Regions from separate parts of the Blautia sp. RTP21359st1_E11_RTP21359_211015 genome, predicted to be linked through region 1. Evidence: predicted binding sites of a transcription regulator. Region 1 holds the regulator's gene; each other region holds the start of a gene.
The links. The regulator HrcA, encoded in region 1, represses chaperone genes, less so after heat shock. The targets are predictions, from matches to a motif close to TGTTAGCACTCNNNNNNNNNGAGTGCTAACA.
Positions count from the first base shown of each region.

Region 2: htpG (molecular chaperone HtpG) is a predicted target of HrcA. The motif match lies at 2,113-2,143, and genes of this name have one in related genera.
Region 3: AB5026_RS10420 (Hsp20/alpha crystallin family protein) is a predicted target of HrcA. The motif match lies at 2,302-2,332, and genes of this name have one in related genera.
Region 4: groES (co-chaperone GroES) is a predicted target of HrcA. The motif match lies at 2,314-2,344, and genes of this name have one in related genera.

Region 1 covers NZ_JBDGAB010000011.1:5,137-9,601, forward strand. The annotation lists gene AB5026_RS05670 (glycoside hydrolase family 172 protein) at 1-206, shown strand, start outside; gene AB5026_RS05675 (ABC transporter substrate-binding protein) at 222-1,475, shown strand; gene hrcA (heat-inducible transcriptional repressor HrcA) at 1,652-2,695, shown strand; gene grpE (nucleotide exchange factor GrpE) at 2,714-3,349, shown strand; gene dnaK (molecular chaperone DnaK) at 3,403-4,465, shown strand, end outside.
Region 2 covers NZ_JBDGAB010000029.1:25,695-30,159, reverse strand. The annotation lists gene htpG (molecular chaperone HtpG) at 1-1,996, opposite strand, end outside; gene AB5026_RS11225 (LPXTG cell wall anchor domain-containing protein) at 2,237-4,465, opposite strand, start outside.
Region 3 covers NZ_JBDGAB010000026.1:31,178-35,642, reverse strand. The annotation lists gene AB5026_RS10435 (PTS transporter subunit EIIC) at 1-25, shown strand, start outside; gene AB5026_RS10430 (YibE/F family protein) at 221-1,321, shown strand; gene AB5026_RS10425 (YibE/F family protein) at 1,318-2,064, shown strand; gene AB5026_RS10420 (Hsp20/alpha crystallin family protein) at 2,483-2,920, shown strand; gene AB5026_RS10415 (nucleoside hydrolase) at 3,325-4,287, shown strand; gene AB5026_RS10410 (3'-5' exonuclease) at 4,401-4,465, shown strand, end outside.
Region 4 covers NZ_JBDGAB010000004.1:38,976-43,440, reverse strand. The annotation lists gene AB5026_RS02315 (DUF6106 family protein) at 1-212, opposite strand, end outside; gene groL (chaperonin GroEL) at 326-1,945, opposite strand; gene groES (co-chaperone GroES) at 1,993-2,277, opposite strand; gene codY (GTP-sensing pleiotropic transcriptional regulator CodY) at 2,575-3,360, opposite strand; gene topA (type I DNA topoisomerase) at 3,506-4,465, opposite strand, start outside.

The DNA of each region.
Region 1 (4,465 bases):
CAATGAGAGGCTTTTACAGATGGCATTTACAGGATCCAATCTGCTTTGAAGAGGATCTTCGCGTTACGATTCAGCAGATAGGCGTCGGATACCGTGGCCTGTTTGAACGACAGGATGATGTGGCAAGTGTAGCGTACTGGTATCAGACACTTCCTCATGCACCGTTCCAGCCGTTGATGTCAAAAGAGGATAGATGGCCCAGATAAAAAGGGTGGTAGAGATTGAAAAAACAGGTATTTTGCGGGGTATTTGCCCTGGCTCTGGCAGTGACAGGATGTGGAGTCCAGAAGAAGGAGGCTGCATCTGATATTGTGCCGGAGAACAGACAGGAACTGACGATCCTTCATGTGGATGCAGGCACAGAAGGCTTTGATTCTTTTATCAGCCAGGCGGAAAAAGATCTTGGAATAAAGATCCATATTGAAAAATGTCCGGCCAATGCGGACAATCGCCAGGCCAAAATAGCAACTCTTCTGACATCAGGAGATGATTCTGTTGATCTGATCACAGTAAATGATGAGATGATATCCGAATTTAAACATAAGGGATTTCTTCTTCCGTTGGAAGATACGGTTATGACAGAGGAGACAGCGGCGAATTTTCTGCAGGAATACCTGAAAGAAATATGCATGTCAGACGGACATATTTTTTCGGTACCGTTCAGGATGGATATCATGGCATTCTGGGTGAACCAGGAATTGCTGGATCAGGCTGGTCTGGACAGACTCTCCTGTCTCAGTGATCTTGAGATCCTTCAGAAAAAGCTTCAGAATACGGGAAAATATGCATATGGGGATGCATGGGAGATTTCTTACATATATAATAGTATCAGCGAGTATGTCGATTTTTTCGGAGGAGATTATACAGACTGGACGGATCCGAAAACAAGAGAAGCGGCAGAATATATGAAGCGAATGCTGGATACAGGGATGATATCAGAGGAGAATCTGATCGACCAGCATGACCAGCTGAATGAAAAATTTATAAACGGCCAGTATGGATGTATGTTTATGTATACCGGTGTGTTGAGTACTTTTCAGAATGCAGGCGTGTATGGAAAAGATAAGATCCATATGGCACCATTTCCGGAATTTGACGAGAAGGTGACCAATATCGCAACCTGGCAGTATGTACTGAATAAAAATTCTGATCATAAAGAAGCAGCTCTGAAGTTCCTTCAGTATGTGTCCGGATATGAGGCCAGTAAAAATTACGGACAGCTGACAAAAATGTGTCCGGCAAGACTGGATGTGATCGAGGATAAGAATTTTGATCTGGATGGCATTGAAATGATCCGGCAATATCTGAAAGATTATAAGCTGAAGGCAAGACCACTGTGTGCCGATTCCATAGAAGCCGTTTCGTCCATGGGAACGGAATTTCAGAAATATATGCTGGGACAGAAAACAGAAGCGGAATTTTTTGCCGGGGCACAGAACTGCATAGACCAGTATTACAAAAAAGCATCGTACTGATGCTTTTTTTGTTTTGAAAAAATAAGAACTTTTTTTCAAAACATATTGACAAATATTTTACATGGTGATATCTTAAAGACTGTAGATGTTAGCACTCCACTAAAATGAGTGCTAACAGATGTAAAAAAAGAATCAACATCCGTCAGGAAAGAATAAAAAGGAAAGGAGATGGATTCATGGAAGAGGTGTTGAATGAGCGCAAGCAAAAAATCTTAAAAGCAATCATCAAGACCTATATGGAAACCGGAGAACCGGTTGGTTCCAGGACCATTTCCAAGTATGCGGATCTCAATGTCAGTTCCGCAACGATCCGAAATGAAATGTCAGACCTGACAGATATGGGCTATATCGTCCAGCCTCATACCTCAGCAGGAAGGATTCCTTCAGATAAGGGCTACAGACTTTACGTCAATGAGTTGATGAAGGAGAAGGAAGCGGAGGTCGCAGAGCTGCGAGATCTGATCATTGAGAAGACAGATAAGATGGATAAGGTGCTTAAGAAGGTTGCGAAGGTTCTTGCTTCCAATACCAACTATGCTACCATGGTTTCCGTTCCGCAGTACAGCGGCAACAAGATCAAGTTCATCCAGCTGTCGAGAATGAGCGAACTTCAGCTTGTGGCAGTGGTTGTCAGTGACAACAACACAGTCCGGAACCAGATCATCAATCTGGATGAGGAAATGGACGACCAGACGATCCTGAAACTGAATCTTCTTCTTAACACCAATCTCAATGGGATCCCGATCCAGGATATCAACCTTGGGATGATCGCCAGACTGAAGGAACAGGCAGGCAGCCACAGCGGTGTGGTGGCAACGGTTCTGGATGCAGTGGCAGCCACCATTCATGTGGAAGAGGAAGATATGGAGATCTATACTTCAGGTGCAACTAACATTTTCAAGTATCCGGAGCTTGCCGATAAAGAGAAGGCAACGGAGCTGATCTCCGCATTTGAGGAGAAGCATGAACTTGCCGATCTTGTAAAAGAACAGATGTCAGATGGAGAGAATACAGGAATTCAGGTTTACATCGGTGATGAGATGCCAATCCAGACCATGAAGGACTGCAGCATTGTAACTGCCAGATATGAACTGGGAGACGGAATGTACGGAACCATCGGGATCATCGGTCCCAAACGAATGGATTATGAGAATGTAGTGGACAGTCTGAAGGAACTGAAGAATCATCTGGATGACGTTTTGAAAAAGAAGAAAACTTAGAAAGGCGGTAGAAAAAAAGTGTCGGAGGAAACAAAGAAAACATCCGAAGAGCAGGAAGCGGAGAAGGAAATCCCCGTAACTGACGGAGATCAGGAAGAAGAAAACCTGACACCGGAGGGAGAAGATCTGCCGGAGGAAGAAAACAATACTCCAGGCGAAGAAGCTGCCTCAGAGGATAAAAAAGAAGAAAAATCAAAAACTTCCTTCTTCGGAAAGAAGAAAAAAGATAAATCTGAGCAGAAGGTGGAGGAACTTACCGATCGCCTGAAGCGTACCATGGCTGAATTTGATAATTTCCGTAAAAGAACGGAAAAAGAAAAATCCAGTATGTACATCATCGGAGCAAAAGAGATCGTTGAAAAGATCCTGCCGGTTGTGGATAACTTTGAAAGAGGTCTTGCACAGGCACAGGAAGGCGATGCTTTTGCAGATGGAATGAAAATGATCTACAAGCAGCTTACCACAACACTGGATGAGCTTGGCGTGAAGCCGATCGAAGCAGTGGGAAAGGAATTCAACCCGGATTTCCATAATGCAGTGATGCATGTGGAGGATGAAGAGGTTGGAGAGAACATCGTGGTGGAAGAATTCCAGAAGGGTTACACCTACAAGGATTTCGTAGTACGCCACAGTATGGTGAAGGTTGCGAACTAACTGACAACAAACTTTATTTTAACAGATACAGACTAAAACAGGAGGAAAAAATCATGGGAAAGATTATTGGTATTGACTTAGGTACAACAAACAGCTGTGTAGCCGTAATGGAAGGTGGACAGCCGACAGTTATCGCAAATACAGAAGGCGCAAGAACAACACCATCCGTTGTAGCATTCACAAAAACAGGAGAGCGTCTGGTAGGTGAGCCTGCAAAACGTCAGGCAGTTACAAATGCAGACAGAACGATCTCCTCTATCAAAAGAGAGATGGGTACCGATTACCGTGTAACCATCGATGACAAGAAATATTCTCCACAGGAGATCTCCGCAATGATCCTTCAGAAACTGAAAAAGGATGCAGAGGCATATCTTGGTGAGAAAGTAACAGAGGCAGTTATCACAGTTCCGGCTTACTTCAACGATGCTCAGCGTCAGGCTACCAAAGATGCAGGTAAGATCGCAGGTCTTGATGTAAAACGTATCATCAACGAGCCTACAGCAGCAGCTCTTGCATATGGTCTTGACAATGAGAAAGAGCAGAAGATCATGGTATACGACCTTGGCGGTGGTACATTTGATGTATCTGTGATCGAGATTGGTGATGGTGTTATCGAGGTTCTTTCCACAGCTGGTAACAACCGTCTTGGTGGAGATGACTTTGATAAGAAAGTCACAGATTACATGCTTGCTGAGTTCAAGAGAACAGAGGGCGTAGACTTAAGCAATGATAAGATGGCTCTTCAGAGACTGAAAGAGGCAGCTGAGAAGGCTAAGAAAGAGCTTTCTTCCGCAACAACAACAAACATCAACCTTCCGTTCATCACAGCTACAGCTGAGGGACCGAAGCATTTCGATATGAACCTTACAAGAGCTAAATTTGATGAGCTGACACATGATCTTGTAGAGATGACAGCAGAGCCGGTTCGCCGTGCACTGTCTGATGCAGGTATCACAGCTTCTGAGCTTGGCCAGGTACTTCTGGTTGGTGGTTCTTCCCGTATCCCGGCTGTACAGGATAAGGTAAGACAGTTAACTGGCAAAGAGCCGAGCAAGAACCTGAACCCGGATGAGTGTGTTGCACTTGGTGCTTCCGTACAGGGTGGTAAACTTGCAG
Region 2 (4,465 bases), on a different contig from region 1:
CAGGAGAAAGCTGTTTATGGCTCATCATTGCAAGATCATAAAGCTGTTCACAGATCACCGGAACATACTCTGATCCCTGATTTTCTGCTATAAATCTTACAAGAGGATGATTTGCGTTCAGTACAAGTACTTCCTGACCACCGAACATATTCGGATCCATTCCGTACATATTGTACATTTTCATCATATCCTGCATACGGCGGCTCTCCTCAGGAAGAGTGATCATCGCTGCAGTTCCCTCATTTTTCAGCTTCTCTACTTTTACTTCAAGTTTATCCTTGCCAAGATTCTTACGGAACACCTCAGTAAGTGTCTTGACTGTTGTTTCATCCGCTTCTCCGTCTTCACGAAGCTCTTCTGTCAGATCGGCATCAATTCTCTTGAACTGGATCGTCTGATCCTGCTGTTCAAGATGGGAAATAAACTGTGAATCGATCACATGCTTCAGCAGTACAGCATCTTTACCCGCTTCACGGAACATATTAATGTACTGGCTCTGCTGTACCTCATCGGTCACATAATAGATCACCGTTTTTTCCGGTTCCTCATTCTGGGATCCTTCAGAAGCTTTCTCCTCTGTCTTCTCCTCTTCAGCTGCTTTTGTTTCTTCTTTTTTATTTTCCTCAATGCAGTCTTTCAGGGTAAGATATTTGCCATCCAGATTCTTAAAGAGGATATAATCATTCATCTTCTCACCAAATTTCGCATCCTTGATGCATCCAAATTTGATAAACGGGCTGATATCATCCCAGTACTTCTCATAAGACTCTCTGTCTGTCTTGCACATTCCGGTGAGCTTATCTGCTACTTTCTTGGTGATGTATTCAGAAATCTTTTTCACAAAACCATCATTCTGCAGTGCAGAACGGGAAACATTCAGTGGAAGATCCGGACAGTCGATCACGCCTTTCAGAAGAAGAAGGAATTCCGGGATCACCTCTTTGATGTTATCTGCAATAAATACCTGATTATTATAAAGCTTGATGGTTCCCTCAATGGAATCATACTCTGTCCTGATCTTCGGGAAATACAGGATACCCTTCAGGTTGAACGGATAGTCCATGTTCAGATGGATCCAGAACAGCGGTTCCTTGTAATCCATAAATACCTTACGGTAAAATTCTTTATACTCTTCATCCGTGCACTCATTTGGGTGTTTCATCCAGAGCGGCTGTGTATCGCTTAAGGATACCGGCCGTTTATTGATCTTTACTTTATCTTTGGCAGGAGAAACTTCCACAACTTCTTTCTCGCCTTTATCATTCTCCTTTTCCTCTGTCTTGGCATCCTCATGGATATGTTCAACTACCACATCATCTTCACGGAGATCTGCCTCATCGATGGTTTCATACTCCTGTTCAGCATTTGCTTTGGAAAGATAGATATTTACCGGCATGAAAGAACAGTATTTCTCGATAACCTCTCTCATACGATATTCATTGGCAAACTCCAGGCTTTCCTCATTGAGGAAAAGAGTGATCTCTGTTCCCGGTTCTGTTTTGTTTCCGTCTGCCATCTCATACTCCGTACCACCGTCACAGGTCCAATGTACCGGTGTGGAACCCTCCTTGTAAGAGAGAGTATCAATATGAACTTCATCTGCAACCATAAATGCAGAATAAAATCCAAGTCCGAAATGACCGATCATCTGATCATCCGTTGTTTTATCCTTATATTTCTCAAGAAACTCTGTGGCACCGGAAAAAGCGATCTGTGTGATATATTCCTCTACTTCATCTGCTGTCATACCAATACCGTTATCGATAAACTTCAAAGTTTTCTGATCCGGATCAACGATAACATTTACAGCCGGTTTGTAACCTTCCGGGAATGTATAATCTCCCATAACTTCCAGCTTTCTCAGTTTGGTGATCGCATCGCATCCGTTGGAGATCATCTCTCTTACAAAAATATCATGGTCGGAATATAACCATTTCTTGATAATCGGAAAAATATTTTCACTGTTGATTGATAAACTGCCATGTTTTGCTGACATATATGTCACTCTCCTTTTGTTTTTATTTTTATTTCTGATGTTCCGACAGAGCCGGAAACCTGTTGTTTTTTTCAATAAATATATACTAATACGACTTTTTACAAAAGTCAAGAAAAATTTAGCACTCATCATTATAGAGTGCTAGTAACAGCATGTAAAACGGATCTCTATGTGCAAAAAAATCCCTCCGTACATTTTTTGTACGGAGGGTGCTGTAAAACTATCTTCTACATTCTGTTCTTATTTTTTCTTTCTACGATATACAAGGATTCCTCCAATACATACCACAGCCACGATCAAAATGATCACAAATGTCATGATCGGTGTACTGTCTCCCGTCTGCACTGCAGATTTCTGATTTGTCTGTGTCACTGCCGGACTCGGAGTCGCAGTAAGAACTGCTGCCTGTGATACCGTAAAAGTAACCGTACTTTCTGACTGTGTACCGGTATCCTTCCAGCTGGAGCCGTCGTATTTCTGCTGTCCAAAGGTAACTTTCAGAGTATATTTTCCCGGCTTGCTGACACGGAATGTTGCAGTATAAGGCTCTCCATCCCAGGTACGGGTCTCTGTGATCTTCCAGCTCTTCGGCTGATATCTGGTATCTCCCTTACGCGGGTTTGTATTATCCATTCCTGCACCAGCTGCTGTAAAGGTGATCTTTGTATTGGTATCATACTTGCCATTGGAATCAATGCCTGTGATCTTATTGTCCGATGCAGCGGCTTCCGTGCCCTGATATCCATTTACTGTAATACTTACTGCGATCACTGTACTGATCTTGTTGGGATTCTTAACCCCCTCCGGAAGAATGACGGTACCTTTTACATTAAATATCTGACGTTCTGCAGAAGACGGATCATAAGAAGATCCCTTAACATCCCATTTAACAGATGCCTTCTGCTCTCCCTTTGTTGTAGTGATCTTTACTGTTCCCGGAAGCTTCAGGGCTTTCTGGGTTTTCTGGGTTCCATTGGGTAGATCTTTGATATCGGATGGCTTTTTGATGCCTGTAAGGTTATTCGCCTTCTTACCGTTATCTGTTTTTTTCTTTGTAACGCTGAAATGGACATTTACATAAGCTTCCACATTTGCATCATTGGCGATCACAATGTCTTCCAGATATTCCCCCTGTGAAAGTCCGCTGACCGGCTGTACGCTAAAGGTTGCATTATCTCCTGCTTCCAGCTCTGTGGCGGAAAGTGTACCAATTGTATATGCATTTGATGAAGGCTGTTTCAGAACGATCTTTGTATTTCCGGTGTTGGTAACTGTAACTGTCTTCGCATCAGGAAGTTCCTTATAGCCTTCCTCTTTGGTTCCAAACTCCAGACTGTCTGTTACCGAAAGACCGGGATTGGGTTCCGGTTCCGAAACTGTAAATTCCAGCCGGACTTCAGCCAGTGTGTTTCCGGTATTCTGATCTGTCACAGAAATCGTATCGCTGTGATCTCCGGCCTGAAGACCGGTCTTGGGCTGTACGGTAAAGATTGCCGCCTTATCTCCGGGATTGAGCACTTCCGCAGAAAGCTCTCCCACCTCATAATCCTCCGGAGCAGAAAGCTGGATCCGGATAGCCTCTGTACCTGTATTCTCTACGGTTACAGGCTGTGCATCCGGCGCAGTCTCATAGCCCTGTTCCAGTGTTCCAAACTTCAGAGGACCTTCCGGTTTCACTGTTGCAGTAACTGTTTTTGGTGTTTCTGTCTTTACCATAACCGAAGCCGTCACTGTAGCAGATGCTTCCGTGCTTTCATCAGAAGCAAATACAAGCTCTTCCACGTATGGATCATCTTTTGCAGAGAGTCCAAGCTTAGGCTGTACGGTAAAGGTCTGCTCTCCTCCCTGCGCCAACTGGATATTTCCGCTACTCTCCACTTCACTGACCGGCGCAATATCAAAAAACTTCGACTCAGGCTGTACTAACGTCACAGCTTCTGTACCTTCGTTTTTGATCGTGACTGTACTTGTTGTTTCTACCTTTTCATAACCGGCAGTCAGATCATCAAAAGGCAGTTCTGTCGGATCCGCAATTAGCTTGTATATTTTTTCCGCTGCAGGGTCCGATGTTTCCCCGGGATCTGTCTGCTCATTATTTTCATGATCTTCGACTTTTTTATTTTCCGGTTCTTTTACTGTAAAGTCCGCTTCAAAGAAGACATCGGCACCTTCTTCTGTCTGATACGTGATCAGATCTTTGTATTCTCCAGCCTTCAGACCTTCTCGTGGTTTTACCCACACAGCAACACTTTCACCACTCTTTAATGGCGCATCGTTAATATCCGCAGCCATGAAATTCTCCGGGGCGATCTCTTTAAAATTAAGATCCCCGGTTCCGTTATTTGTGATAGTAACCATCTGTGCTTCCGGAATTTCCGTATATCCCTCTTCCACGGAACCAAAATCCAGAATTCCACTTCCATCTTCCGTGTATGCAGATGCCGAATATGTCGGTTCCTCATTTTTTTC
Region 3 (4,465 bases), on a different contig from region 1:
TGCATTTTCTGCGCTTTGTAAATAATGGCTTTTTTGAAGTCAGGTATTTGTTAAAATAATTATGGGGGCAGCAGCAGAACTGTGAAAACGGTTCTGCTGCTGTTTTTTTGTATACCTTATATTGACCGATACTTTCAAAAAGCGTACAATGTTACTTCGATAAAAAGCAACCGGTCAGTGCGTTTACAATTGCAATATTTCTACAGGGGGAAAGAAGTTAATGAAATCCTGCATATTTCACAAAAAATATCTTTTAGCCGGCATATATATTATTTTTGTTCTGTTTACCTGCAGTAATTCCCAATTTTATCATACACCGCTGGCAAAAATATGTTCCGTAACAGAAAAACAGACTCTGAGCAGAGAAGGAACCAGGGGCTCAAAAGAATATTACTATACTCAGAATATTACGGCACGGATATTAAACGGTCCGCATAAAGGGGAAAAAATAACGGTCTCTAATGAATATACATCTTCTCAGGTTCAGACCAAGAAATATCATAAAGGAGACACCGTTCTTTTAAGCGGTTCAAAGGAAAGCCCCGGAAAAACGATACGTTCTGTAAAAAGGGATGGGTATCTGGCATTACTGGCAGGAGGATTATTTTTTCTTCTGATCTGCATTACAGGAAAGCAGGGATTTTACACGATCATATCACTGATACTGAATACAGTCATATTTGCGTATGGATTTCAGGCTTTTACAGAAGGGAAAAATATTTTAAATATCTGTAATGTCATCGCAGTTCTTTTTTCACTGACTACATTGATCTGCTTAAATGGAATTCATAGAAAAACATTTTCCTCAGTTCTTTCAACACTGTGTGTTCTGTTTCTGATCATGGCATTGTTTGAATTTTCTATTTATATGTACGGAGATCTGGATTATTCCAATCTGGAATACCTTGGAAGTACAGGCAATTCAGCAGATATATTCTGGGCAGATATTATGCTGACAGGACTTGGTGCAATTATGGATGTGACGGTGACGATCAGCGCAGCAATAGGAGAGATCGTGCGGAAAAATCCATCGGTTTCTCTGAGAAGACTGATACATTCCGGTCGTGAAATCGGATATGATATTATGGGAACCATGATAAATGTACTGCTGTTTGTTCTGGCAAGCGGCATGATTCCCATGTTCATACTTAAGATGAATAATGATATAAGCTTTGTAACGATCGTGAGATACCACATTCCATATGATATCTGTCGTTTTCTGATAGAAAGTATTGGAATTGTACTGGCAATACCGGTATCTGTTTTTATTGCTTCAGCGATTATGAAAATACCATCACGGAAAAGGGGTGTCAGAGAATGATCATTTTTCTTGCATTGATTTTAATTTTTCTGGTGATCTTGATTGGCGGAGAGCGTGGAGCCATGTCAATTATGACACTGGCGGGGAATATTGTAATTTTGTTTTTTTCAATTATGCTGATGTCTGCCGGTTTTCCTGTACTGCTCCTGATATTGGTGGCAGGTGCAGGTGTCTGTTATATTTCTCTGTTTTATCAGAATGGAAATAATCCAAAGACGCGGGCGGCTTTTCTGGCTACACTGCTGGTAATGTTACTTTTGTTTATTCCGATTTATATTATTACATGGAGATCAGGAAGTTACGGGTTAAATGAGTTGCAGATTTCGGAAGACGATTTTATGTATTATTACAGTACGGACCTTCATATTAACATGCTTCATGTAGGAATATTTGTAACTGTTTTCAGTACTCTTGGGGCTGTTATCGATACAGCATTATCTGTAACATCTTCTGTATATGAAGTCTGGACTCATAAAAACAGTCTGACAGCGAAAGAGCTTACAGCTTCCGGCTATCAGGTTGGGAAAGAAATTATCGGTACAACGGTAAATACGTTGCTGTTTGCTTATCTTGGAGGAACTATTTTATTATTTTCATACATTCAGACACAGCAATATACCCTGGAGATCATTCTTAATTCCCAGTTCCTATTCCAGGATGTTGCAGTCATGCTATCTGGTGCGGTAGCCTGCCTTATTACCGTCCCGGTATCGATTAAATGTATTATTCGACAGATCTCATGAAGCATATCTCCACTGCACTGAATACGGAATCCATGGTCCCGATACAGATGTTCTTTCCTGTATTCAGCAGACGTGGGCTCTCTTTTATGAAAGCAGTTATTATATTTATGTATTTATGGGAGTGTTTTTACAGGCAGTTCCATTTCTGATCCTGGGAGTCCTTCTATCTTCGGCGCTTCAGACATATGTATCGGAAAAATGGATCGTAAAATTACGTGAAATGTGAAGAAAGTGTGAAATTAGCACTCGCCTCTTGACAGTGCTAATAATGCGTGTTATAGTACATACAGAACAAAGGAAGAGAGAAAAAAGAAATCTTCCGGAGAAAGTTCTTACAGAATTTGCAGATGTTTTCAGAAACAGTAAATTAAAAACGCCTGCGCAGCACGCAGCGAATATAGATCAGGAGGAATGAGTTATGTTAATGCCAAGTATTTTCGGAGAAGATTTATTTGATGATTTTATGGGATATCCGACAGGCCGTCAGGCAGCTGCCAATGCTTATCCTCAGGTGAAGGATATGATGAAGACAGATATCCGTGATGTAGATGGCAATTATGAACTGGAGATCGATCTTCCGGGATTTAAGAAAGAGGATGTGAAGATCCAGCTGAAGAATGGTTATCTGAACATTCAGGCAACCAGAGAAGAGAAGAAGGACGAGAAGGATGATAAAGGTAAATATGTTCGCAGAGAACGTTATACAGGAACCTGCAACAGAAGCTTTTATGTAGGCTCGAGCATTAAGCATGAAGATATCCATGCGAAATATGAGAACGGAATCCTTCATGTAACCTTCCCGAAGGAAGAGACCAAGAAAGAAGCAGAAGAGAAGAAATTTGTTTCTATTGATTGATCAGCATTTATTGTGAAGCCCCGGTACTGGATTGCAAGCTCCGGGTGATGGAATATAGCATAATAACAATATCCGGAACAACCCAAACGGATATTGCAAATATTAAAGCTCCAAATTGCACATTGCATTTGTTTATATAAATGAATATAACCCCCTTTTTTCCACCCCTCTGCCAATGTCCGGCAGAGGGGTTCTTTACGTTTCAGCCTGAAGTACAGAGGTGAATTCTGATTACTGTTTACTGGTAATATTCCGCGAAGCGTGTTGCTGAGAACGGAGTGAACAGTAACGAATTCTGATTAACTTTACACTCTTTCCTCACTCTGTTATACTTGGAACAGGTAAACAGCGGAAATTCGGCAATACTATAAAATTGGGGAAAGAGTTTTTACAGAGGTGAATATATGGGAGATAAGATCAAGGTTATCATGGACTGTGATCCCGGAATCGATGACGGGATCGCACTGGCATATGCGGCAGCACATCAGGATGAACTGGAGCTGCTTGCAGTGACGACATCTGCAGGAAGTACCAGGATAGAAAGAGTGACCCAAAATGCACTGGAGCTGGTGGATTTTTACGGACTGAAGGTTCCGGTGGCAGGAGGCCAGGACCGTCCTCTTGTGAAAGCGGCAATTTATGCGGAAGAATTCCACGGAGAGACAGGGCTTGGCCATTGCGTACTGCCGGAAGCAAAATCAGAGGCTGCTTCTGATAATGCAGTGCTTTTTATACGTGACATTCTGAATGCCATTCCTGAGGGCGAGCAGGTAGTAATGATCGAAACTGCACCAATGACTAATCTTGCACTTCTGTTGAAGGTTTTTCCTGAAATAAAGAATAAGATCAGAAAAATTGTATTTACAGGCGGCGCAGCAAAAGGCGGAAACATCACACCGGCAGCGGAATTCAACATCTACGCAGATCCGGAGGCGGCAAAGATCGTATTCGATTCCGGAATCCCACTGATCATGTGCGGACTGGATGCTACCCTGAAATGTAATCTTACCAGAAACCAGATCATGAAGCTGTGCCAGTCCGGTGATCCGGCAGCCAGAGCCTGTGGAGATATGGCTGGCTACGTACTTGAAAACTTTTCCAAATATCGCTGCGTGGCAAGTATCCATGCTGCTGTACCGTTTATGTATCTCATCCATCCGGAGTTCTTTAAAACAGAAAAAGTATTCCTGGATGTGGATTGTTCAGACGGTGCCGGACGGGGTGCTACATTATGCGATTTTCGCTGGTGGCTACACGAAGAAGACGAAATGAAAGATATGATTCTGACAGATGCAGATACAGAAAGCTTCCAGCAGGAGCTGTTTGAAGCGATTTATTCTGTGTCCGAATGCAGAACCGGGAAATAACCGGGATCAGACCATGAAGCAGCTGCGTTCATAAGATATAGAGGAGCAGAACACAGTGCCTGATCTTTATAAGGATATCTGCGCACACTGTCAGATAAGAGGACAGAAAACCCATGAACTATATTGTATTTGACCTGGAATGGAACCAGAATCCGGATGGAAGAAGACATCCGGATAG
Region 4 (4,465 bases), on a different contig from region 1:
TTAACAAACAGATATTCATATTCCAGGTCTGTTTTCGGAATTACAAAATAGCATGCAACACCAAGAGCGATAGCCGGAACCAGAAGAAGTGCATTCAGCACCAGACCTCCCAGAACCATGATCACGGTCAGTGCAATAAGACCGTATTTTATAGCAAGATCCTTCCCTGTCTGTTTCTTCTTTACCAGAAGTTCTGAATATAAGTCACTCATTTGCTTCTTCCTTTCGTAATTTACTGATTTCTTTTGATTATAACACAAAAAGAGAGCCGCGTCCATGACGCAGGCCCTCTCATTTTGTAAATTATTTACCTGCCTGCTTGAAATTACATCATTCCCATTCCCGGGTTTGGTGCCGGAGCAGGAGTATCCTCTTTGATCGTAGAAACTACAGCCTCTGTTGTAAGAAGTGTAGATGCAACACTTGTTGCGTTCTGAAGTGCACTTCTTGTAACCTTTGCAGGATCAAGGATTCCATTTTCAACCATGTTTACATATTTCTCATTCAGAGCATCAAAGCCTGTACCTACCTCAGACTCTCTTACCTTGTTGATGATAACAGCGCCTTCCAGTCCTGCGTTTGCAGCAATGTGGAACAACGGAGCCTCAAGGGCTTTCAGGATCACATAAGCACCTGTCTTCTCATCTCCCTCAAGTGTTGTTGCAAGCTTTGCAACCTCTTTGGAAGCATGGATGTAAGCAGATCCGCCGCCTGCGATGATACCTTCCTCAACAGCTGCTCTTGTTGCTGCAAGAGCATCCTCAAGACGAAGCTTTGCTTCTTTCATCTCTGTCTCAGTAGCAGCACCTACACGGATAACAGCTACGCCGCCTGCCAGTTTTGCAAGTCTTTCCTGAAGTTTTTCTTTATCAAACTCGGATTTTGTCTCCTCGATCTGCGCACGGATCTGAGCAACACGTTTTGCGATGGCATCTTTATCGCCAAGACCGTCAACGATAACTGTATTCTCTTTCGCAACCTTAACGGATTTTGCACGTCCGAGCTGCTCCATTTTAGCTTCCTTCAGATCAAGACCGAGCTCGTCAGAGATCACCTGTCCACCTGTCAGGATCGCAATATCCTGAAGCATCTCTTTTCTTCTGTCTCCATAGCCAGGTGCTTTAACAGCTACTACCTGGAAGGTTCCTCTCAGTTTGTTAACGATCAGGGTTGTGAGAGCCTCACCCTCAACATCTTCTGCAATGATGAGAAGCTTTGCACCAGCCTGAACAACCTGCTCAAGAAGCGGAAGGATCTCCTGGATGTTGCTGATCTTCTTATCTGTGATCAGAATATACGGATCATCAAGAGTTGCCTCCATCTTCTCCATATCTGTAGACATGTATGCGGAAATATATCCACGGTCAAACTGCATACCTTCAACAAGGTCAAGCTCTGTATGCATGGTCTTGGACTCCTCAACAGTGATAACACCATCCTTGGAAACCTTCTCCATAGCGTCTGCAACCAGCTGTCCAACCTGCTCATCACTTGCAGAGATTGCGGCTACATTAGCGATCTGAGCTTTTCCGTTGATTGCCTGGCTCATGTTCTTGATTGCTTCTACTGCAACATCTGTTGCTTTTTTCATTCCTTTTCTGAGGATGATCGGGTTCGCTCCTGCTGCCAGGTTCTTCATTCCCTCATGTACCATTGCCTGTGCAAGTACGGTTGCTGTTGTAGTACCATCACCAGCTACATCGTTTGTCTTGGATGCAACCTCTTTGATGATCTGAGCACCCATATTCTCGAATCCGTCCTCAAGCTCGATCTCTTTTGCAATGGAAACACCATCGTTTGTGATAAGCGGAGCACCGAAAGATTTGTCAAGTACTACATTTCTTCCTTTCGGTCCAAGTGTTACTCTTACTGTATCTGCAAGTTTATTTACACCAGCTTCAAGTGCTGCTCTTGCTTCTGCGCCATATTTGATCTCTTTTGCCATGATAAAATGACCTCCTATTTATATTGATATACGATAAGATGTTTATATTATTTAATGATTGCCAGGATATCTTCCTGCTTTACAATAATATAATCCGTTCCATCCATCTTTACTTCTGTTCCTGCATATTTGGAATAGATAACAGTATTTCCGACTTCTACTTCCATTTTTACTTCTTTCCCGTTTACAACTCCGCCAGGTCCAACTGCAATAACCTCTGCCTGCTGTGGTTTCTCCTGTGCCTGTCCCGGAAGCACGATTCCGGATGCTGTTGTCTCTTCTGCTTCAACCTGTTTTAATACTACTCTGTCGCCTAAAGGTACTAACTTCATGATCTATGTTCCTCCTTTATAAGTTCCATCTTCGCCTGCTAGCACTCACTTTATACGAGTGCTAATCACTATGGCTATATTAGTGAATTTCACATATTTTCGCAACCCTTTTAAGATATGGTTTTTCTGTATTATTCTGGTTTTATCTCTTTTATACTCTTGTTTTCTCTTGTTTTCTTAATTTCATTATTTATTTTGATTTTATGAAACAGACAAAAAAGAGACTCCCACGCTAGCGGGAAGTCTCTTTTGTCACGTTCTTTATCTTATATCAAGCATCTGACAGTGCTGATCACATTATGCCTTCTTGCTTCTCTGTGCTTTTATTTCCTCAAGCTCATCAAAGATCACTTCATTAAGAACTTTAATGTAAGTTCCCTTCATACCGGATGAACGGGATTCGATCACACCTGCACTCTCGAATTTACGCAGTGCATTTACGATCACGGATCTGGTGATACCTACACGGTCAGCGATCTTGCTGGCAACCAAGATACCCTCATCCCCATCCAGCTCATCAAAAATATGGATGATCGCCTCAAGTTCTGAGAAGGACAGTGTACTGAATGCTGATTTAACGATCTGCTGTTTTCTGTCTTCTTCTGCGTTCTCGTCATGAACCGCACGCATCATTTCCAGGCCAACAACTGTTGTACCATACTCGCTGACGATAATATCCTCAATATCATAGGGATGATCATTGCGATACATGAATAACGTTCCCAGTCTCTCACCTGCAATATCGATCGGATTCACGATTCCCTGATAATTTCCGGGTACATGCTCAAAGCCAAGTGTCTGGAGATTGACATTCTCCTTTGTGGAAAGAACACCAAGAAATCTCTCATTCAATAACGGGTCGATATGTCCGCCGATCTTGTCATCGATCAGCTCTGTGATCTCATCCACACCCGGGCAGATACTGACTCCCAGAACCTTACCTTTCTTACTGAGTACCAGGATATTGGAACTTAAGGTTTCCATGAGCACCTGGCAAATGTCGTTAAACACTACCTTGCTTGAGCTGCTGTTATGCAGAAGCTTATTGATTTTTCTAGTTTTATCTAGCAACTGAACGCTCATTTTTCCTCCTTTCACTTTCGTACCTTGAAAGAAATCGTTTTTCTAGTCTAATATTACACGTTATTCTGGAAATTTACAAGACTTTTTTATATTTTTTTATTTTTAACGGGATTTTCTGAAAATTGGTGGAAAAGCATTTATTCAATCAATCTTCATCTTTTGGTTTTTGTTCCACATATCCGCAGGTTTCCTGGCTGCAAACCAGCTTATTTCCCTTTTCGAGCATATAATTACCACATTTCGGACATTTCTTTGCAGAAGGTTTCTGCCAGGACATAAAATCACATTCCGGATTATTCTCACATCCGTAATATTTTCTGCCTTTTTTCGTTTTTTTCATGACAATTTCGCCGCCGCACTTCGGACATGCAACACCGATCTTCTCATAATATGGTTTTGTATTACGGCAGTCCGGAAATCCGGGGCATGCAAGAAATCTTCCATGAGGACCGTACTTGATCACCATGTTGCGGCCACAGTTGTCACAGATCACATCCGTAACCTCATCCTGTATATCAACTTTCTCAAGCTCTTTCTCAGCCTCATCCACATCATGCTTCAGATCCGGATAGAAGTTACGTACAACCGTTTTCCACTGTACGGTACCTGCTTCCACGCAGTCCAAAAGCCCCTCCATAGTTGCTGTAAAGTTTACATCCACAATACTTGGAAAAGCCTGTTTCATAATATTATTAACAACCTCTCCAAGCTCTGTGACGTAAAGATTTTTCTGTTCCTTGGATACATAGCGTCTGCTGATGATCGTTGTGATGGTCGGCGCATACGTACTCGGACGTCCGATTCCAAGCTCTTCCATAGTCTTTACAAGTGAAGCCTCTGTGTAATGTGCCGGCGGCTGTGTAAAATGCTGCTCCGGCTTCAATTCTTTCAGCTTCAGCTCCATCCCCTTTTCCAGACTTTGACTTAAAACATTGCCCTTTTTGTCATCGCCTTCTTCTGTGTACACAGACATAAAGCCATCAAAGGCAACCTTGGATGCTGCAACCGTGAACACATACTCACCTGCTCCGATCTTGACAGACGTGGTCTCATAACGTGCCGGTGCCATTCTGCTCGCCGCAAAACGTCTCCAGATCAGCTGATA